4 regions of the Pectobacterium atrosepticum genome follow, and region 1 is predicted to be linked to each of the others. Evidence: predicted binding sites of a transcription regulator. Region 1 holds the regulator's gene; each other region holds the start of a gene.
The links. Region 1 encodes CRP, which controls carbon source genes, mostly activating them, when cyclic AMP is high. Its sites were predicted from a motif close to ATGTGANNNNNNTCACAT; they were not measured.
Positions count from the first base shown of each region.

Region 2: the regulator CRP is predicted to act here: its motif matches at 1,573-1,590, upstream of GZ59_RS00450 (PTS mannitol transporter subunit IICBA).
Region 3: the regulator CRP is predicted to act here: its motif matches at 2,697-2,714, upstream of glpT (glycerol-3-phosphate transporter).
Region 4: the regulator CRP is predicted to act here: its motif matches at 3,124-3,141, upstream of GZ59_RS18015 (iron-containing alcohol dehydrogenase).

Region 1 is NZ_CP009125.1:4,433,725-4,438,623, reverse strand. Features, by position in the region: gene pelA (pectate lyase PelA) at 1-459, opposite strand, end outside; gene GZ59_RS19785 (aminodeoxychorismate synthase component II) at 1,151-1,726, shown strand; gene argD (bifunctional acetylornithine/succinyldiaminopimelate transaminase) at 1,847-3,073, shown strand; gene crp (cAMP-activated global transcriptional regulator CRP) at 3,201-3,833, opposite strand; gene GZ59_RS19770 (OsmC family protein) at 4,208-4,615, shown strand; gene GZ59_RS19765 (phosphoribulokinase) at 4,719-4,899, opposite strand, start outside.
Region 2 is NZ_CP009125.1:102,404-107,302, reverse strand. Features, by position in the region: gene GZ59_RS00450 (PTS mannitol transporter subunit IICBA) at 1-1,361, opposite strand, end outside; gene GZ59_RS00445 (DUF3053 domain-containing protein) at 1,787-2,491, opposite strand; gene GZ59_RS00440 (hypothetical protein) at 2,904-4,283, shown strand; gene GZ59_RS00435 (OmpA/MotB family protein) at 4,287-4,899, shown strand, end outside.
Region 3 is NZ_CP009125.1:4,558,701-4,563,599, forward strand. Features, by position in the region: gene glpB (glycerol-3-phosphate dehydrogenase subunit GlpB) at 1-908, opposite strand, end outside; gene glpA (anaerobic glycerol-3-phosphate dehydrogenase subunit A) at 898-2,568, opposite strand; gene glpT (glycerol-3-phosphate transporter) at 2,888-4,237, shown strand; gene glpQ (glycerophosphodiester phosphodiesterase) at 4,313-4,899, shown strand, end outside.
Region 4 is NZ_CP009125.1:4,071,763-4,076,661, reverse strand. Features, by position in the region: gene GZ59_RS18025 (sodium:solute symporter family protein) at 1-837, opposite strand, end outside; gene GZ59_RS18020 (dihydrodipicolinate synthase family protein) at 876-1,760, opposite strand; gene GZ59_RS18015 (iron-containing alcohol dehydrogenase) at 1,828-2,964, opposite strand; gene dtnK (D-threonate kinase) at 3,200-4,528, shown strand; gene GZ59_RS18005 (D-threonate 4-phosphate dehydrogenase) at 4,521-4,899, shown strand, end outside.

The DNA of each region.
Region 1 (4,899 bases):
AGCATCGCCATCTTTTGCGCCACCCGGCATATAGCCGAAGCGCATATTACGCACGACAACATTCGAAGAGTTAACCACCCAGATGCCGAAGTTAGCAGAAGACCCATTGGTACCGAGGATGGTGATCCCTTTGGTAAACTCTTTGATTTCTACACCGCGTGGATCTTTGCTCCATTGGCCACAGATATTGGCTTCAGCCGCTTTGATCAGCGCATCTTCATTACCGTTATAGGTAATCACGAGCGGGAAGGCTCCACCTTTGACGACTTTACCGCTTGAATCTTTTTTCGCTGCCTCAATGATATCGACGATCTCTTGCAAAGAGCGTGCGGTTTTTTTCACAGCGCCGGAAACGTCGCCGCCGTCAGTGGTGGCATAACCTCCCGTGTTTGCCGCCATTGTCGGTTGGGCTGCGAGCAGCAACAGCCCAGCGGCTGCAGAAGGCAGTAGGTATTTCATTGTGTACTCTCCTTGACATAGAATTTTTTGGGTATTTATCACTACACACCCTGTGTAATAAAATGGCTGTTTCAACAAAAATGAAATTAAGGTTTGTCTATAAAGCCGAGCTAAGTGTTAACAGAAAAAATAAACAATACAAGATGGGGCATTAAATATATTAATGAAATAACAGAGGACAACTGAGATGTTTTGTGTTTATTTCTTTTAAATAGAAACTGATTTCTATTTAAATCCTTTAAATTCATGTGGTTGTGTTTTTTAAAATTTGCTATTTCAATCTGGATTCTTTATTTATTATCCGTTTTATACGTCAGGGTTATTCGCTATGAAGCAATTGTGATCGCCGTCAAAATTTAAAAAAACTACCACTTAAAAAGATAAATCCCGTGAACTAACCAGGCAAATTTAAAAAACGTAATTAATTCATGAGGAATTTGTATTTATTATTTTTTTTGTTAAAAATGATTTCAGAAAAATCGGTTTTTATAGGGGGTAAATAATAAAGGTTACCTATTAATAAAGGTGTTTGTTGTAGAAATAAATCATTTGTGATCTGTATAATTATTATCGTGCTAATTTATTGCGTAGAAATGGTGAGCTATTTGTTTTTGCGGGTGACAAGGGCTGGGTGCCTGACGCGAATTTCATGTATGTTAGTACGGCTTTTCCGACTAACTGTGCAATGACTATGCTGCTAATTATCGATAACTACGACTCCTTTACCTACAACCTTTACCAATATTTTTGTGAGCTTGGCGCACAGGTTGTGGTGAAGCGTAATGATGAACTGACACTGCGTGAGATTGAGCTGCTTGCGCCTGAGCGATTGGTGATTTCTCCGGGCCCCTGTACGCCAGATGAGGCAGGTATTTCACTGGCTGTTATTCGTCACTTTGCCGATAAATTGCCTATTTTGGGTGTGTGCCTTGGCCATCAGACTATGGGGCAGGCGTTCGGCGCACGTGTGGTGCGGGCACGACAGGTCATGCACGGGAAGACCTCAGCGATTGCGCACAGCGATACGGGGGTTTTCACTGGGCTGGCTCAGCCTTTGACGGTCACCCGCTATCATTCACTCATCATTGATTCCGCTTCGCTACCTGATTGCTTTGAGGTCACAGCCTGGAGCGAATATGAAGGACAGCGTGACGAGATTATGGGGATACGCCATCGCTCATTGCCGCTGGAAGGCGTGCAGTTCCATCCAGAGAGTATTCTCAGTCAGCAAGGGCATCAGCTTTTGGATAATTTCCTTAAAATTTAATCGCATAGAAACTTATTCTCCTCATTGGCTGATTTAATATTGCCTGAGAGTGATTTTTTATGCATATTTATTGACTATATTTTCATTTCTGACGTAATGGACAGCAGAGTGAGGCAGCAAATGGCAGCAGAGCAGAAAGCGGTGACACGGGATACTCACGATAAGGTGATTTTGCCGGTTTATGCACCCGCGAAGTTTGTACCAGTGAAAGGTAAGGGGAGCCGCGTCTGGGATCAGGACGGCCGCGAGTATATCGATTTCTCCGGTGGCATTGCGGTTACGGCGCTCGGTCACTGCCATCCTGCGCTGGTTAACGCATTGCGGCAGCAGGGTGAAACGCTGTGGCATACCAGCAATATTTTCACCAACGAACCTGCGCTACGCCTCGCGAGCAAATTGATTGATGCCACTTTTGCTGACCGTGTGTTCTTTGTTAATTCCGGTGCAGAGGCTAACGAAGCCGCATTTAAGCTGGCGCGTCACTATGCGGTTAAACGCCATAGTCCATATAAAACCAAGATTATTGCTTTCTACAATGCATTCCATGGCCGAACGCTGTTCACCGTTTCGGTTGGCGGACAGCCTAAATATGCCGATGGTTTCGGGCCTAAACCTGCTGATATCGTGCATGTTCCGTTCAACGACCTAGCTGCCGTTAAAGCGGTGATGGACGATCACACCTGCGCGGTCGTGCTGGAGCCGATTCAGGGCGAAGGCGGCATTACACCCGCTACGCCTGAATTTTTGCAGGGCGTCCGTGACTTGTGCGATCAACATAAAGCGCTGCTGGTATTTGATGAAGTGCAGAGTGGAATGGGACGTACCGGTAAATTATTTAGCTATATGCACTATGGTATTACGCCGGATATCCTTACAACGGCTAAAGCGTTGGGCGGTGGTTTCCCGATTAGTGCGATGCTGACGACGGAAGAGATCGCATCGGTCATGACGGTTGGGGTACACGGCACCACCTATGGCGGCAACCCGCTGGCCTGTGCAGTGGCGGAAGCTGCGCTGGATATCATCAATACGCCGGAAGTGCTATCGGGCGTAGCGGATCGTCACGATCGCTTTGTCAGTGAGCTTGATAAAATCAACCAGCAGTATGGCGTATTTGATCAAGTCCGCGGTATGGGGCTTTTGCTGGGGGCTGAGCTGAAACCGCAATGGCATGGTCGCGCGGGTGAGTTCTTGGCTGCTGCAGCGGCTCAGGGGCTTATGGTGTTGATGGCTGGGCCGAACGTGATCCGCTTTGTGCCGTCTTTGATCATTGATGAAGATGATATTGCGCAGGGGATGGAGAAATTCGCTAAAGCTGTCGCTCAAGTGGTTAACACGGCGAACTGAGTTCACGTTATTTTGTGATAAACCGTTATTTGATAAACCATTTTTTTGTGATAAGCATTGTGCGATAAAAAAAAGCGTGAGGCCGAGGCTTCACGCTTTTTTATTGGTAGGGTATCGCGACAGGGGTTTAGCGAGTGCCGTAAACGACAATCGTTTTACCGTGCGCAGAGATCAGGTTCTGGTCTTCTAACATTTTCAGAATGCGGCCCACGGTTTCACGCGAGCAGCCAACGATTTGCCCAATTTCCTGACGGGTAATTTTAATTTGCATGCCATCTGGATGCGTCATGGCATCAGGTTGTTTTGCCAGGTTGAGTAATGTTTGGGCGATACGGCCAGTTACATCAAGGAAGGCGAGGTTGCCGACTTTTTCTGAGGTAATCTGAAGTCTGTTTGCCATTTGTGCAGACAGACGCATGAGGATATCTGGGTTAACTTGAATGAGCTGGCGGAATTTTTTATAAGAAATTTCAGCCACTTCACAGGCGGTTTTTGCCCGAACCCAAGCACTGCGTTCCTGACCTTCTTCAAACAGGCCGAGCTCACCAATAAAATCGCCCTGATTGAGGTAGGAAAGAATCATTTCCTTGCCTTCTTCATCTTTGATTAGCACTGCGACAGAGCCTTTCACGATGTAGTAAAGCGTTTCTGCTTTTTCACCTTGGTGAATCAGCGTGCTCTTCGATGGATACTTGTGGATATGACAATGGGAAAGGAACCATTCGAGAGTCGGGTCTGTCTGCGGTTTGCCGAGAACCATTCGCTATCATCCTCTGTTGTAATTCACTGCGCAAATTACAGGGGTCAGAGTTCCCTGTACGGCGTGTTTAACTGCTAAAAAAATAAAATTCAGTCTAGGCAGAATGACGTCAGGGAATATACTGGAACCACTGTACCCTTGGTTTTTCGGTTGCTGCTTTGCCGCACCGTAAACGTGGCTGGGTATTTCTGGCTACGTCATCATCTTCTTCGTTTCTGGGTTTGTCCAGAAAAGGTCTATTCTATTTTCGTTTTAACACAGCTTTAAGGATGTGTCTTGTGTTGTCTCGCTTCAGCATGACAAAGCTCTGATTAACGCTGGTTTTTGTACAGTAACGGTATAAATTTTCAAAAAAATTTTAGTGGAGAGACATCATGCAGGCTCGGGTAAAATGGGTTGAAGGCTTAACGTTTTTGGGCGAATCCGCATCAGGACATCAGGTATTGATGGACGGTAATTCTGGCGATAAAGCGCCCAGTCCGATGGAAATGGTGTTGATGTCCGTAGGGGGATGCAGCGCGATTGATGTGGTGTCGATTCTGCAAAAGGGCCGTAACGATGTGGCGGATTGTGAGGTGAAATTAACCTCAGAGCGTCGGTCTGAAGCGCCGCGCTTATTTACCCATATCAATCTGCATTTTATCGTGACGGGGAAAGGGCTGACCGATAAAGCTGTCGAGCGGGCTGTCGAGCTGTCAGCGGAAAAATACTGCTCTGTGGCATTGATGCTGGGCAAAGCCGTTGAAGTGACGCACAGTCACGAAATTAGAATACTGCCGTAATTCCTTTCTCTGAGCATTAATGCTGGTCGCTTAAGCCCGTGTATCTCGATGCTTAAACGATTGGCATTATCCTCTTGGCACGTCTTGCCGTGCTCAGTGTCGGTTATTCGATCGTTTTCCCTTCTATCAACCGCTGCACCAGCGGTGCCATGATTAATTCCATTGCCAGCCCCATTTTCCCGCCGGGAACGACTAACGTATTGATGTGAGAAATAAACGAGCCCTGCAACATGGCGAGCAGATAGGGGTAATCAATATTATCTAATCCCTGAAAGTGGATGACG
Region 2 (4,899 bases), 660 kb from region 1:
CCGCTATCAAGGAAGTTGGTCAGCGAAATATGCTGCGCTTGCGGCGCATGGCGCATCGCACGCTCGGTCAGATCGCGGTGCGTAATGACCAGATCAACATCATCCGGCAGGCTATTGATCGCGCTGTTAGTCACCGAAATGTTGGTCAGCCCAGCATCCTGAACTTTCTTACGCAGCACACCAGCACCCATCGCGCTGGAACCCATGCCGGCATCACAGGCTACGATGATTTTACGCACGGTGCTCATGTCGCCGCTGACACCGGCGCTCGTTGCTGCACCTTTGGAAGAGGCTTTCATTTCCTGCACGCGGCGTGTCGCGTCGCCCAGGTCTTCTTCTTTTTGCTTGGTACTTTTCAGCAAAATCGCTGACACAATGAAGGACACCGCGAAAGCGGCTGCAATGGCTGCGAGGTTAGCGAAGTAAGCGCCTTTTGGCGTCATCGCCAACACGGCCAAAATTGAGCCAGGGGACGCAGGAGAAACCAAGCCGCCACCCAACACGCTCAGCGTAAACACGCCAGTCATTCCACCCAGAATCACCGCAATAATCAGACGCGGATTCATCAGCACATAAGGGAAGTAAATTTCGTGAATACCGCCCAGGAAGTGGATAATCGCCGCACCCGGTGCTGATTCTTTCGCGTTACCACGGCCGAAGAACATGTAAGCCATCAGCACGCCCATACCCGGGCCTGGGTTCGCTTCGATCAGGAAGAAAATAGATTTGCCAGTTTCCGTCGCCTGCTGAATGCCCAGCGGTGAGAAGATACCGTGGTTAATAGCGTTGTTCAGGAACAGAATTTTTGCGGGTTCAACGAAGATGGACGTCAACGGCAACAGGTTGTTCTGCACCATCAGGTTAACGCCGGAGGCCAGCACCTGAGAGAAGACTTCAACCAGCGGACCAATTGCCAAAAACGACAGAATTGCCAACAACATACCGATAATACCGGCAGAGAAGTTGTTGACCAGCATTTCAAAGCCGCTCTTGATTTTACCGTCGACCATACGGTCAAAACGTTTGATCGCCCAGCCGCCCAACGGGCCTACAATCATGGCACCGAGGAACATCGGGATATCGGTCCCAACAATCACGCCCATCGTTGTAATTGCACCAACCACACCACCACGCTCACCAAATACCAAGCGTCCGCCGGTATAACCAATCAGCAATGGCAGCAAAAACGTGATCATTGGACCGACAAGCTTCGCCAACGTTTCATTGGGAATCCAGCCAGTGGGGATAAACAGCGCGGTAATAATACCCCAGGCGATAAATGCGCCAATATTGGGCATCACCATATTGCTGAGGAAGCGGCCAAAGTTTTGAACTTTGATCTTAATATCTGGTGAAAGCATAAAAACACACCCCTATTGAAACGCGCTGACAATAAGAGCGCGTGGTAATTATCGTGAGACGGCGTGGCTATAAAAATACCGATTGCCACAAGAATACTTCCGTCATTATTACTGTATGCAGCGCGGACTCTAACACGCTGTTTTCATACCGCAACCTCATGGCAGCAACGTGACAAAAATCACACAACCACCCTACATCAACGATACAAATAGGTGATTTACTTCACAAAAAACCGTTAAAAATGAAAAACTAAACAGATTTGTAGACAAACACTGCGCCTTATATGTGATTTGCATCACACTTTACAGGCGCTTGTTTGTTTTATTTATGTGATGTTAATCACAATTTATTTTTCCTCTCGTCTGCCAAACTCATCTTATCCAGAATACCTATCCGCCAAGAGCGCCTCGCTAAAAGAGGCTAATTAGGGATAGTTCGTGCCAGTTACCCCTCTGAGCGCATTCATTAAATTTTGCTGCTGAACCGGCAATGCTGCCACCATACCGTTATATTGCGCCACCTGCTGTGGCGTACGGAATTGCACAGACGCACCGTTAAATACGGCCTGATCGCCCTGAGCTTGAAGGAAATCCCCAACCTGAATCAGGCTTTGTGTAAACGACGTGGCATTCGGAATAGCAGGCAACAACGCATTCGTCGGCTGTATTACCGTCCGCGCATACAGTCGCTCATAAGGAATTTGCACCTCTTCGGGCTGTTTTAATGTGCGGTGGGCATTGTCAGCCTGCGCTTTCGCCGTCTGAACATGCTGCGCCAACAGGCTCATGGTTCCAACAGATTGCCTCAGTGCATCACGCTGTGTCAGATAGTCTTTAGGGACGCGAATACGGGAAATTTGCCCCAGCATCGGCGTTAAACTGCCGGATACGGCCTGATTAAACTGCTGAGAAAAGGTGGTTAAAATCGCGTAATCGTTGGTGAAATTGCCAAAATTCTTCTTTTGCTCTTCCGTCAATGCAGGCAGTATCCCATCCTGCTGCGACTGCACGCTTTGCAGGAACGCAATGAATGCCTTCCGCTGCTCGGCTTCACTGTCACCGCAGGCAGCAAGCTGCAATGCCGCCAGAATAACCAGAACTGGCAGCAGCCAGCGTGAACGGTACGTCATCAGCCTTCTCATTCCCTACTCCTGTTATGCTTACTGCCCCGCCAGCCGTGCTTTATACGGACAAAAACACGCTAGCGACGGATTTTCCATGACAAGATTTTCTACGACATAAGCATAGTCGAATCAGGCTGGCTGTGCAGAAAAAGGCCAGGTCTGGCGTTCAAGAGAAATAAAAACCAGTATGGTTATTGTTTAATCATAAACATATTATTAAAATTGCGTTTCATCTCGCATTTTTCATCCGAATAATAAAATTCGCCAAAAATATGAGGTTACTCGACAATATGAAAAAATAGATTACAAAATGAAACTATTAACAAGGTAACGAATATGCAATTTACTACCTTAAATAAAAAGTGACTCTTTTAGCACGATAGCTTTATTTTTAACAAACGGACAATTTGACTACTCTATGCTTAGTATATTACCACTTGAAACATGGATTTTTATTGCTGTAATCCTTGCCTACTTCATTTATAGCAACTGGAATTTTACCGAGAAAAAATCCCATGAGTCGCCAGGTATCCTCATTACTATAGGAATATTGGCAACCTTCCTTGGCATTGCGTTAGGTTTGTCGTCATTCGATATGAATGATGTGGAAAATAGCTTACCTACGCTGATTAATGGCATAAAAACCGCATTTTGGGCTTCTGTCGCGGGTGTCGCTTGCGCATTAATTATAAAATGGCGCTATGCCATCTGGGGTGTAAGAACAAAAAACAACCAACCAACACCCACTGATTCAACAATTGATGATATTGTTCAACACTTACAGATCTCTACAGAATCGATTGGCCGATTGCATTATGCTATAGCAGGAAATGAAGATGCTTCTTTACTCACACAGTTAAAGTTAATGCGCGGCGATCAAAACGATAAACTCACCAATATTCATAATGCATTTACTGAATTTGCAAAAATTCAAACTGAAAATAACTCAAAAGCATTAATTGAAGCATTAAAAGAAGTTATTCATGACTTTAACGAAAAAATCGGTGAGCAATTTGGCGAAAATTTTAAACAGCTAAATGAAGCTGTCGGTAAAATAAATGAGTGGCAGCAACAATACAGCCTGCAAATACGAGAGATGATTGAGCAACAAACTCAAACAACAGAAAATATGCAACAAGCGACCCAATCCTTTTCTGAAATAATGACACAATCGGAATCATTTACTCAAGTTGCAAAAGACATTCATCAAACGATTGGCACGGCCTCTAGTTTAGAAAAAGGCATAGAAGAAAATCTAAAACAACTCGCTGAACTAATTGAATCCTCAAAAACAGGCATCCCCGAAATAGAAAAAGGAATCATGGCTATTATAGAGGATGTGAGAAACGGGGCTAAAGCCTCTGCCACAGTCATTGGAGATAGTATTTATACTGTCACACGCACATTGGAATCCTCAGCGGCTGACTTTACCAGTCAGATGATAGGTAGTTCGAAAGCGATGTCCGATGCAATAAAAAACCAAAATCAGGAAATGCAAAAATCTGTTCAGAAAACAGGTACTGAGCTACAAGAGCAGATAACCCGCCTTTCTCAAGATCTCACTAAATATATGCAGAAACACAATGAAGACGTCACCAATAATATTGTCGAACTAAATAAAAAAACAGAACAACAAGTTCAGACATTGGATGCTGCTTTAGCTGCTGCGTTGAAGAAATCTCTCGATAGCCTAGGCCAACAATTAGGAGCACTATCTTCTAAATTTGTACAGGATTACGATCCTCTAACAGAAAAACTAAGAGACGTCGTACGCCTATCCGAGAATTTGAGGAGATAGCAGATGAATAATCCATTACTGACTCACAAAAAAGCAGATAAAGAGGATTTTTGGATCAGCCTGAGTGATTTAATGACCTCTCTGATGATGATATTTTTACTTATCTCCGTTGTCTATATGATAAAAGTACAGGAGATGGTTAAGATTCCATCAGTATATAAAAATACCCTACAGGGGCTTGGTCAAGCATTACAGCTCGAATTCAAGGATGATCTAAAACGTTGGCACGCAACAATCGACGAGGATCTAACAGTACGGTTCCAGGAGCCAAATATTTTATTTACAACCAGTTCCTCTGAGCTAAAGCCGGAATTTAAAAGTATCTTAGATGAATTTATCCCTCGCTACCTTGGTATTATGACTGATAAAAAATATATCGATAACATTGAGGAAATACGTATTGAGGGACATACATCAACGATGTGGCGAACTGGTGTAAGTGAAAATGATGCTTACTTTCATAACATGGAACTGTCTCAGTCAAGAACTCGAACAACTCTGTCATATATTATGAATATGCCTGCTGTTTCAGACTCTAAAAACACCTTAAGCTGGTTTAAAAATCATGTTCGAGCCATTGGGTTTTCTTCAGCAAAACCCATTGATAAAGAAGGAA
Region 3 (4,899 bases), 120 kb from region 1:
ATATCACGGTGATGGTGGCTATGGACTGCGATCTCCTGCGGAGACAACGAGGCGCGCACCGCGCGATCGCCCGGCATCACCATGCCACCCAATTGGCGGAAACGCTGTGACAGCGCCTGATGCAAACGTAACCCGAGTACTGACGGCGGTAATGTCGGCAGCAGCAGCACCGGTTTACCTAACGCATCAGCGAGTTCACTCACGATCTCGGGGCTGTCCAATCCCAGACAGGCGGGCATGATGATGGCATCATTACCGTTAGCCAGAAGCGATAGCTCTTCCACCAGCGCCGAGCGGTTTTCAGGTCGATCCAGTAGACGAGCGATATTTACCGCACGGAATTCACTGGGATTTTGACGCAACCGATCCAGCACGGGCAGCTTGAGTTCATCACTACGTGCCGCGATCCCCTGCGTCTGAAGCGTGCCAGCCACGATTCGGGACTGAAAATCCAGAAAGCCTTCAATACCGGCAATGAGCGGATTGTCGCCAAAATGCGAATCCGCTAGGCCACGCGTGACACCGTCAACCGGGCTTAGCCAGCATGCACGAAACTTACCTAACGGCGTCATACGCCAGTGGTTCTGCTGATGATTGCCCAACAGGGAGATATTGCTGCGTTCCAACAACGCCTCGACCTGTGGTAACAGTGCGGCAACCGCCGCCGCACCCATACGAGAATAAGGGTGATGAGGGGCCTGACGCGCCAGCTCGTCCAGCGCATCGAGCGGCTGGCTAACGGGCTGTCCGTCAGGGAGATGAGAAAGCAAATCCAGCGCCCCGGAAGAAAAATGCAGTGCATTCTGCCCAGCACTGACAATCGCGCAGCGTTTTCCCTGCTCTGCCAAGCGGATACCACAGGTCAGCCCTGCCAGCCCGCCGCCGATAATCACAACGTCATAGCGCATGACGATCCTCCTGACTGTCGCTGGCCGTTAGGCCGCACAATCCCTGATAAATCCAACTGGTAAACTCGCTTTCGCGCAGCGCATTGCCCCACGCAACCGGGCGAATGCCTTTCCAGCGTTCGTTTAAAAACTGGCTAAGCTGCGTAAGCGACTGCTCTGGCGTCGCGGTGCCCAGACGGCACAACAGCCCTGCCGCGCGGCAGGCGCACAGCTCACCCTGACAGGTGCCCATGCCAACGCGAGTACGCCGGCGTAAATCAATCAGGTTATTCACCTGCAATGACTCCACGGCGTAGCGCACTTCACCCGCCGTCACGGCCTCACATTCGCACACCAAACTGCGGTCCAGACGTTCACCGGACAGCATTCGCCCAGCGCGTTCACCGTGGCGATAAATCGCCGAACCACGTAGCGGCGCAGAGAGCGGTTTTGCCGCGGGATACGCTGACAGGGCGTGGGGGACGGTTTTCACTTCATCCAGCGATTCAGAACCGGGCAGCGGCGTCTGTGCAGTCGAACAGGCAACATCATGACCCAGCTTTTTGCAGATAGCGTCCGTCACCCATTCCGCCATCAGGCGATAGGTCATCAGCTTGCCGCCGGTGATGGTAATAAATCCTTCCAGCCCGTCGCGGCTAGCATGGTCGAGCAGCACAATGCCGCGACTCACGCTACGCCCGCTGGGATCGCTATCGTTGGCAACCAAAGGTCGTACACCCGCATAGGCGCGTAGAATTCGCGTGCTTGCCAGCGCGGGAGCCAGCATCGAACCTTCCCGCATCAGCGTTTCCACTTCAGCAGGCGTCACCAGCATATTGTCGATCTGATCGTAGTCGATGTGGGTTGAGGTGGTGCCAATCAGCGAAATGGTATCGCCCGGCACCAGAATGTCGGCATCTGCCGGTTTGCGACAGCGGTTGATCACCATATTGTTGATGCGATGTCCAAGAATTAGCAGTGCGCCTTTTGCCGGGAACATGCGCACGCGCAGATCGGCATATTCCGCAATGTGTTGTCCCCAGATACCACCGGCATTGACCACCACCTGCGCGTATATTTCTGTTTCTACACCTTTTTTATGGTCGAAAACGCGCACACCGGTAATACGGTCACCCTGACGAATTAGCCCGATGACCTCATGATAGGTCAACACTTCCGCGCCGTGCTCACAGGCATCAATCATGTTGGCCGCCGTCAGGCGAAAAGGATCGACAGAGCCATCCGGCACGCGCACCGCGCCAATCAGCGTCGGGTTTGCTGCGGGTTCCAGCCGCAGCGCTTCCTGCGGATCCAGCGCCTGCGCGCCAATCCCCGCCTGCTGGCAAGCGGTAATGAACTGCGCCTGCCAGCCGAGATCGTCTTCCGGCAAGGTGATAAACAAACCGTCGGTAGGCTCAATACAGTGTCGGGCGATCCGCCGGAGAATCTGGTTCTCTTCAATGCATTCGCGGGCAGATTCACCATCCGTCACCGCATAGCGGGCACCGCTATGTAATAAGCCGTGATTACGCCCGGTAGCCCCAGTCGCAATATCATAACGTTCAAGCAACAAGCAGCGCAGTCCGCGCAGGGCACAGTCTCGTGCCGTACCCGCCCCTGTCGCACCACCACCGATGACAACCACGTCAGTTTCACGCCAGTTCCCAGTGTTTTGCTTCATGTTCTCGCTCCAGGCGGGGATATAGAGGATATGTATGTTGCTATTGGGACACAAAAAGAAGGGTTAATGTTTGATAAAGAGCAAAAACGAACACTAAACGAAAATAAAGGGGAGTTTAAAAACCATAAGTGTGATTTGTATCACTAAAACCACACTGTGAGATTTTCCGATTCTGTTAACATGAGCGCAAAAATCGTCACAGTTTCATAAAAGTGTAACATTAGCGTCATGAATCACACTCATTTGTACGCTAGCCCCTTACAATAACGTTCGTAATAGAACAAAAAAGCTATCGTTTTTTTTCGCATTGGAGATATCTATGCTGAGTATTTTTAGGCCCGCCGCCCACCAGCCACGCGTGTCGCAAGATCACGTCGATCCCGTCTATCGTCGCCTGCGTTGGCAGATTTTCATGGGGATCTTTTTTGGCTACGCCGCCTACTATCTGGTACGTAAAAACTTCACACTGGCGATGCCTTATCTGATTGAACAGGGCTTCTCACGTGGTGACCTTGGCTTTGCGCTGTCCGGTATCTCCATCGCCTACGGCTTTTCCAAATTCATCATGGGATCGATATCCGACCGTTCTAACCCGCGAGTGTTCCTGCCCGCCGGTCTGATTCTGTCAGCTGCGGTCATGCTGTTCATGGGCTTCGTACCGTGGGCAACGTCAAGCATTGCGATTATGTTCGTCCTACTGTTCCTGTGCGGATGGTTCCAGGGCATGGGCTGGCCGCCGTGCGGACGTACTATGGTTCACTGGTGGTCACAGAAAGAACGTGGCAGCATCGTATCTGTATGGAACTGTGCGCATAACGTCGGTGGTGGGCTTCCCCCTCTGCTGTTCCTGCTGGGTATGGCCTGGTTCAACGACTGGAAAGCGGCGCTCTATATGCCGGCATTCGCCGCCATTCTGGTTGCCATGATCGCTTTTGCACTGATGCGTGACACACCGCAATCTTGTGGTCTGCCACCGATTGAAGAGTACAAAAACGATTATCCGGTTGATTACAATGAAAAAGCAGAAGAAGAGCTGACCGCTAAGCAGATCTTCATGCAGTACGTTTTCCCGAACAAACTGCTGTGGTATATCGCTATCGCCAACGTGTTCGTTTACCTGCTGCGTTACGGCATCCTCGACTGGTCACCGACTTACCTGAAAGAAGTTAAACACTTCGCACTGGATAAATCGTCCTGGGCGTACTTCCTGTACGAATACGCGGGTATTCCGGGCACGCTGCTGTGCGGTTGGATGTCTGATAAGGTGTTCAAAGGTAACCGTGGTGCAACGGGCGTGTTCTTCATGGTACTTGTCACCATCGCCACCGTCGTTTACTGGATGAACCCAGCCGGTAATCCGGGTGTGGACATGGCCTGTATGATCATCATCGGCTTCCTGATTTACGGTCCGGTTATGCTTATTGGTCTACACGCGCTGGAACTGGCACCGAAGAAAGCGGCTGGTACTGCGGCGGGCTTCACCGGCCTGTTCGGCTACCTCGGTGGCTCCGTTGCCGCCAGCGCCATCGTCGGCTACACCGTTGACTTCTTCGGTTGGGACGGCGGTTTCATGGTGATGATCGGCGGCAGCATTATGGCTGTGCTTCTGCTGGTTGTTGTTATGCTGAATGAGAAAAAGCATAAAGCAGAGTTAGCCAATCGCGCCTAACCCGCTCTTGTAAGCATCCCTCTGGCGGCGTCCTGATGACGCCGCCTTTCTCTCGACAGAAAGAGGTTTGATCGCATGAACGTTACCGTAACATCTCTGATCTCCGCCCTTGCGCTCTCCGTTTCCTTTAGTGTTTCTAGTCACTCGAGTATTTCCACTTCATCAACTGACAAAATCGTCATTGCCCACCGCGGTGCCAGTGGCTATCTGCCCGAGCATACGCTTCCGGCGAAGGCGATGGCCTACGCTCAGGGTGTCGATTATCTGGAACAGGATCTGGTACTCACCAAAGACAACGCGCTTATTGTCCTGCACGATCACTATCTGGATCGCGTTACCGATGTGACAGAGCGTTTCCCTCAGCGTGCCCGTAAAGATGGACGCTTTTACGCCATCGACTTCACGCTAAAAGAGATCAAGTCGCTGAAATTCACCGAAGGGTTCGACATCAAAGACGGCAAGCAGGTACAGAGCTACCCAAACCGTTTCCCGATGTGGAAATCCGACTTCCGTATTCATACTTTTCAGGAAGAGATTGAATTTATTCAGGGTCTGAACCACTCAACCGGCAAGAACATTGGCCTCTATCCTGAAATCAAAGCACCGTGGTTTCACCATCAGGAAGGGAAAGATATCGCCCGCGAAACGCTGACGGTGCTGAA
Region 4 (4,899 bases), 360 kb from region 1:
GGCGATAGCAATCGCGATCGGCATACAGAAGAAGAAGGCGACCCAAGTGGCGCGTTTTGCAGAAGTTGCATCCTTGGTAGCTGAGATGGCTTGAATGACGAATTGTGTACAGAAGATAGATCCAATGGTGCCAATCAGCCAAGCGAAGATAGTGCCGGCACCGAGTTTCCCATCCCATGTCCAGTAGTAATCCGGCATTTTCTCAATCATCGGTGTGATGCCACCGGTCATTTTCAGCGCCACGAACAAAATGATCATTACGCCGACGTATTTCAAGGCGCTGTGAATCAACGTTACATAAGCAACACCTTTTAAGCCGCCAAAGTAAAAGTAGAAAGTACTGACGATGGCGGTGATCAATGCTGCCACGGGCAGGGAAATTTTTAACACGGTTGAGATGGCTGCTGCGCCGCTGACGTAGTTGCCCACGTTCACCAGCAACAAAGCATAGATCATGATGATTGAAATGATGTTCTTGGTCGATGTCCCGTATTTCTCGGCAATTGCGCCGGAAATGGTGACTTTACCCGTGTTGTAGATCTTTTTGACCAGAATCATCCCAAACAGAAGGAAGCCGATGGCCGCGCCAATCACTGACCAGGACGCGGCGATACCGTTTTCGAACGCGGACTGCGCCGTACCTACTGTGGATTTGGCACCGATGAACTCGGTCATCAGCAGAACACCGACGATAAACGCCGGTAGCGCACGCGATCCTTCCATGAACTCGGCGCTGGATTTACTGCGTAATTTGAGCGTCAACCATGAGGTGAATGCGATATAAAATACAATCATCCCAATGATGATGAGGGTGTCGGTAAAATCAAAATGGTTCATATCTTCTCGGCCTATAAGTGGAAATTGAAATTTCTCTGTTACTGCGAGAATTGACTAAGTATGTTGCGGATGTTGTCTTCATCCTGTGCGGAAAACTGGATCGGATAGCGGCTGACGCCGACGTCTTCACCCATAATTGCCAGCGCTTTCTTCACCACAGCCGGTGAGAACGCGATGGCATACAGTGTCTTACGCAATTCGGCGACCTGTTCTTGTGCCTGACGGGAGCCTTCAATGTCACTGGCATGGAAACGGTGCCAAATCTGGCTGATCGCTTCCGGTGCCACGTTAGCCAGCCCGGAAATACAGGCGGAGCAGCCGTCAACAAAGCCCTGGTGAATGAGCGAGTCTGGGCCATTCAGTACGTTAAAGCCCTGCACACCTTTCACCGCTTGCACATAACCGCTCAGGCTTTCATAGCTGCCTGCGCTGTCTTTGATGCCGATGATGTTCGGGTGATCCGCCAGCGTGCGGACGGTTTCCGGTGCCAGCGTATTTCCCGTGCGTGCAGGAATGTTGTAGAGAAACACCGGCACGGTCAGCGCATCGGCGACGGCGGTGTAGTGGGCGATCAGCTCTTCCTGTTTTAGTGGAATGAAATACGGGGTGATGACAGAAACGGCATCGACACCCAGCGCGGCGATGCGCTTGCCGAGCTTGATGGTTTCCCGCGTGGAGATTTCACCGATGTGGCCGACAACCGGCACTTTTCCGGCAACTTCATCAACGCAGGTTTCAGTGACGGCGACTTTCTCATCGGTGTGTAGAACGAAAAACTCACCGTTGGTGCCGTTACAGAAAATACCGTTGCCATAGCGCATCTGGCGTTGAACCTGAAGACGCATGGCAGCGGGGTTAAATTCGCCCTGGTTATCAAACGGCGTGACGATGGCGGTCAGGACGCCGGTAATGTTCTTACTCATTATTCTTCCTCGTTACACGTAATCAAAAAGGTGGAAACTTAAAATCGTTCTATTCAAAACCGCTCTGTTAAAACAGAGTCAGGTACACCTCACGGACATCGTCGGCACTGACTTGTGTCGGTACGTTTTTCATCAGACGCTGAACCTGTAACGCGGCATCGACCAGATAGGGCAGGTGATCTTTTTCCACGCCAAGCTGCTGTAAGGTGTTGGGCAGATTGAGACGTTTGACCAACTCACTGAAATAGGTCACCAGCGCCTGCGCTTTTTCCGCGGTACCGAGCCTTAGATCGGCATCCGGCAGCAGGTCATACGCCTGAGCGAATTTGTCCTGTGCGGCGTACTGCACGAAGCGCATGCAAGGGGCGAGCAGGATGGCGTTCGCCACGCCGTGTGGGATGTGGTACTTGCCGCCTAGCGGGTAAGACATGGCGTGAACCAGATGCGTACCAGAGTGGGCAATGGCGGCACCGCCGTAATAGGACGCCCATAGCATATTCAGCTTGGCTTCCAGATTGCCCGGTTCGCGCACAGACGTTTCAAGGTTGGCAAACAGCTTCTTCAGGCCAATCAGCGCGTAGTTGTCGCTGACTGGGTTGGCAATCGTCGAGGTGAAACACTCGATCAGGTGGCAGAGTGCGTCGATACCGGTTGAGGCGGCAATATGTGGCGGCATGCTGATGGTCAGCTCCGGCACCAGCGCAACATAGTCCGGCAGCATCACTGGCGTAATAATGCCGACCTTGGTCTCTTTTTCCGGGATCGCAAGAATGGCATTTGGCGTGGCTTCTGAGCCGGTTCCTGCGGTAGTCGGGATGAGCAAGGATGTCGTGCGGCGAGTCGGCTTTTCTCCTGCCAGCAGGCTATCCAGCGTGACGGTTTCATCACCTGCGCACAGCACGGAAAGCAGTTTGGCGACATCCAGTACGCTGCCGCCGCCTACGCCAATGACCAGATCGGTCTGGGTTTGTGTGAGCTGACTCAGTATGTGGGCAACGTCGTGCTGGCTCGGCTCGGCAGGCACATTATCAACCAACAGAACCTGCGGAACGGCTTGCTTAACTTGTGCGATCAGCGCCTGAACGTCAGGCAGCCCGACGATGTTTTTGTCGGTGACAAATAAAACGTGCTGTTTCCCTGTCAACAGGTGACTAATGTCCTGAAGTACCCGGTAACCGCTGAGGATAGTGCTATTGATATTCATGCTTATTACCTTGCCTTTTATCTTCTTCGCCAGAGCGTTATCGCGATGATAATGGTTGCGATGGTGATTACTTTCAGTCAAATGGCGTGGTGTTAGTCACTGCTAAACGCCATTTGCCACATCGTGGTGATAATTTATAGGTGAAATTCCTTTTAAATAATTTGATATTGCTCACATATAATCAAATGTGATTCAATATAATCATTGTCAGGTAATCATGAACCGAGGATGAGGTATGCCAAACGTGCAGCAATCAGCAGGACAGGTATTAGTTGTCGCTGATGACTTTACGGGTGCCAATGATGCGGGCGTCGGTCTGGCGCAGCATGGTGCTCGGGTTAGCGTCGTATTTGACGTTAATACACTGCATGCGGATTTACTGGGCGATGCGGTGGTCATCAACACCGATAGCCGTGCGGCGCGTGACGACGTGGCGTCTCAACGTACTGCAGCCGCGGTAGCCGCTTGGCAGGCCGTGGGCGGGAAAGGCTGGATTATTAAGAAGATTGACTCGACGCTGCGTGGGAATCTGGGGGCGGAGGTAGCCGCTGCGCTGTCTGCGGCTGATGTGCCTGTTGCACTGATTGCTGCGGCGTCGCCGACGCTGGGGCGCGTTACCCGACAAGGTGAAGTCTGGGTTAATGGTCGTCGGCTTACCGACACGGAATTTGCCAGCGATCCAAAAACGCCGGTGACCTCAGCGTCTATCGCCGCCCGTCTGGCGGAACAAACTGCTTTACCGGTAGCGGAGATACATCTTGATGAGGTGCGTCAGGCCAATTTAGCCCACCGTTTGCAGCAGTTGGCGGACGAGGGTACACGCCTGATTATTCTCGATACCGACGTGCAGGACGATCTGACACACATCGTTAACGCCGCCAGAGCATTGCCGTTTCGCCCCTTACTGGTCGGCTCGGCAGGCCTGAGCGACGCGCTGGCGACTGCGCAGGATTTTACGCGCAAAACTGAAAAGCCGCTGCTGGCTGTCGTCGGGTCAATGAGCGATATTGCTCAAAAACAGATTGCAGCCGCCAGATTGCGCAGTGATGTCACGCTGGTTGAGATCGACATCAATGCGCTCTTTTCACCCGACTCATCCACCGTCATGGCGTCCCAGTGTGAGGATGCGCTGAAGGCGCTGACGAACGGCCACCATTGCATTATTCGAACCTGTCACAACGAGAATCAGCGCTTCGAGATCGACGCGCGCTGTCGGGAGCTTGGGCTTAGCCGCCAGCAGCTTGGCGAAACGATCAGCCACTATCTGGGGGAACTTACGCGCAACATTGTTCAGGCACTAGATAGCCTAGCGGCGGACGGCACTCGCCGACGCTTACCGGGGGGATTGTATTTATCGGGTGGTGATATTGCGATTGCCGTGGCAACCGCACTGGGCGCTACCGGTTTTCAGATTAAGGGGCAAATCGCATCCTGCGTGCCTTGGGGATACCTGCTGAACAGCATTGTCGGCATGACCCCTGTGATGACTAAAGCGGGGGGTTTTGGTAACGAAACTACTTTGCTCGATGTTTTACGTTTTATTGAGGAGAAGGTCAGTGAGTAAAATTATTGCGGTAACGATGGGGGATCCGGCAGGGATTGGACCGGAAATTATTATCAAATCTCTGGCCGAAGGCGAGCTTTCCGGCGCATCCGCTGTGGTGGTGGGCTGCGTACAGACGATGCGACGCATTCTGGCGCTGAACGTGGTGCCAACAGTCGAGCTGAAAATCATTGATAAACCGGCTGACGCGGTATTTGCGCCGGGCGTCATCAACATCATTGATGAACCGTTGGAAGATCCGCAGGCGCTAAAGCCGGGTATCGTTCAGGCACAGGCGGGCGATTTGGCTTACCGCTGCATCAAGAAAGCGACCGCGCTGGCGATGGCGGGTGAAGTCCACGCGATTGCGACCGCACCGCTGAATAAAGAAG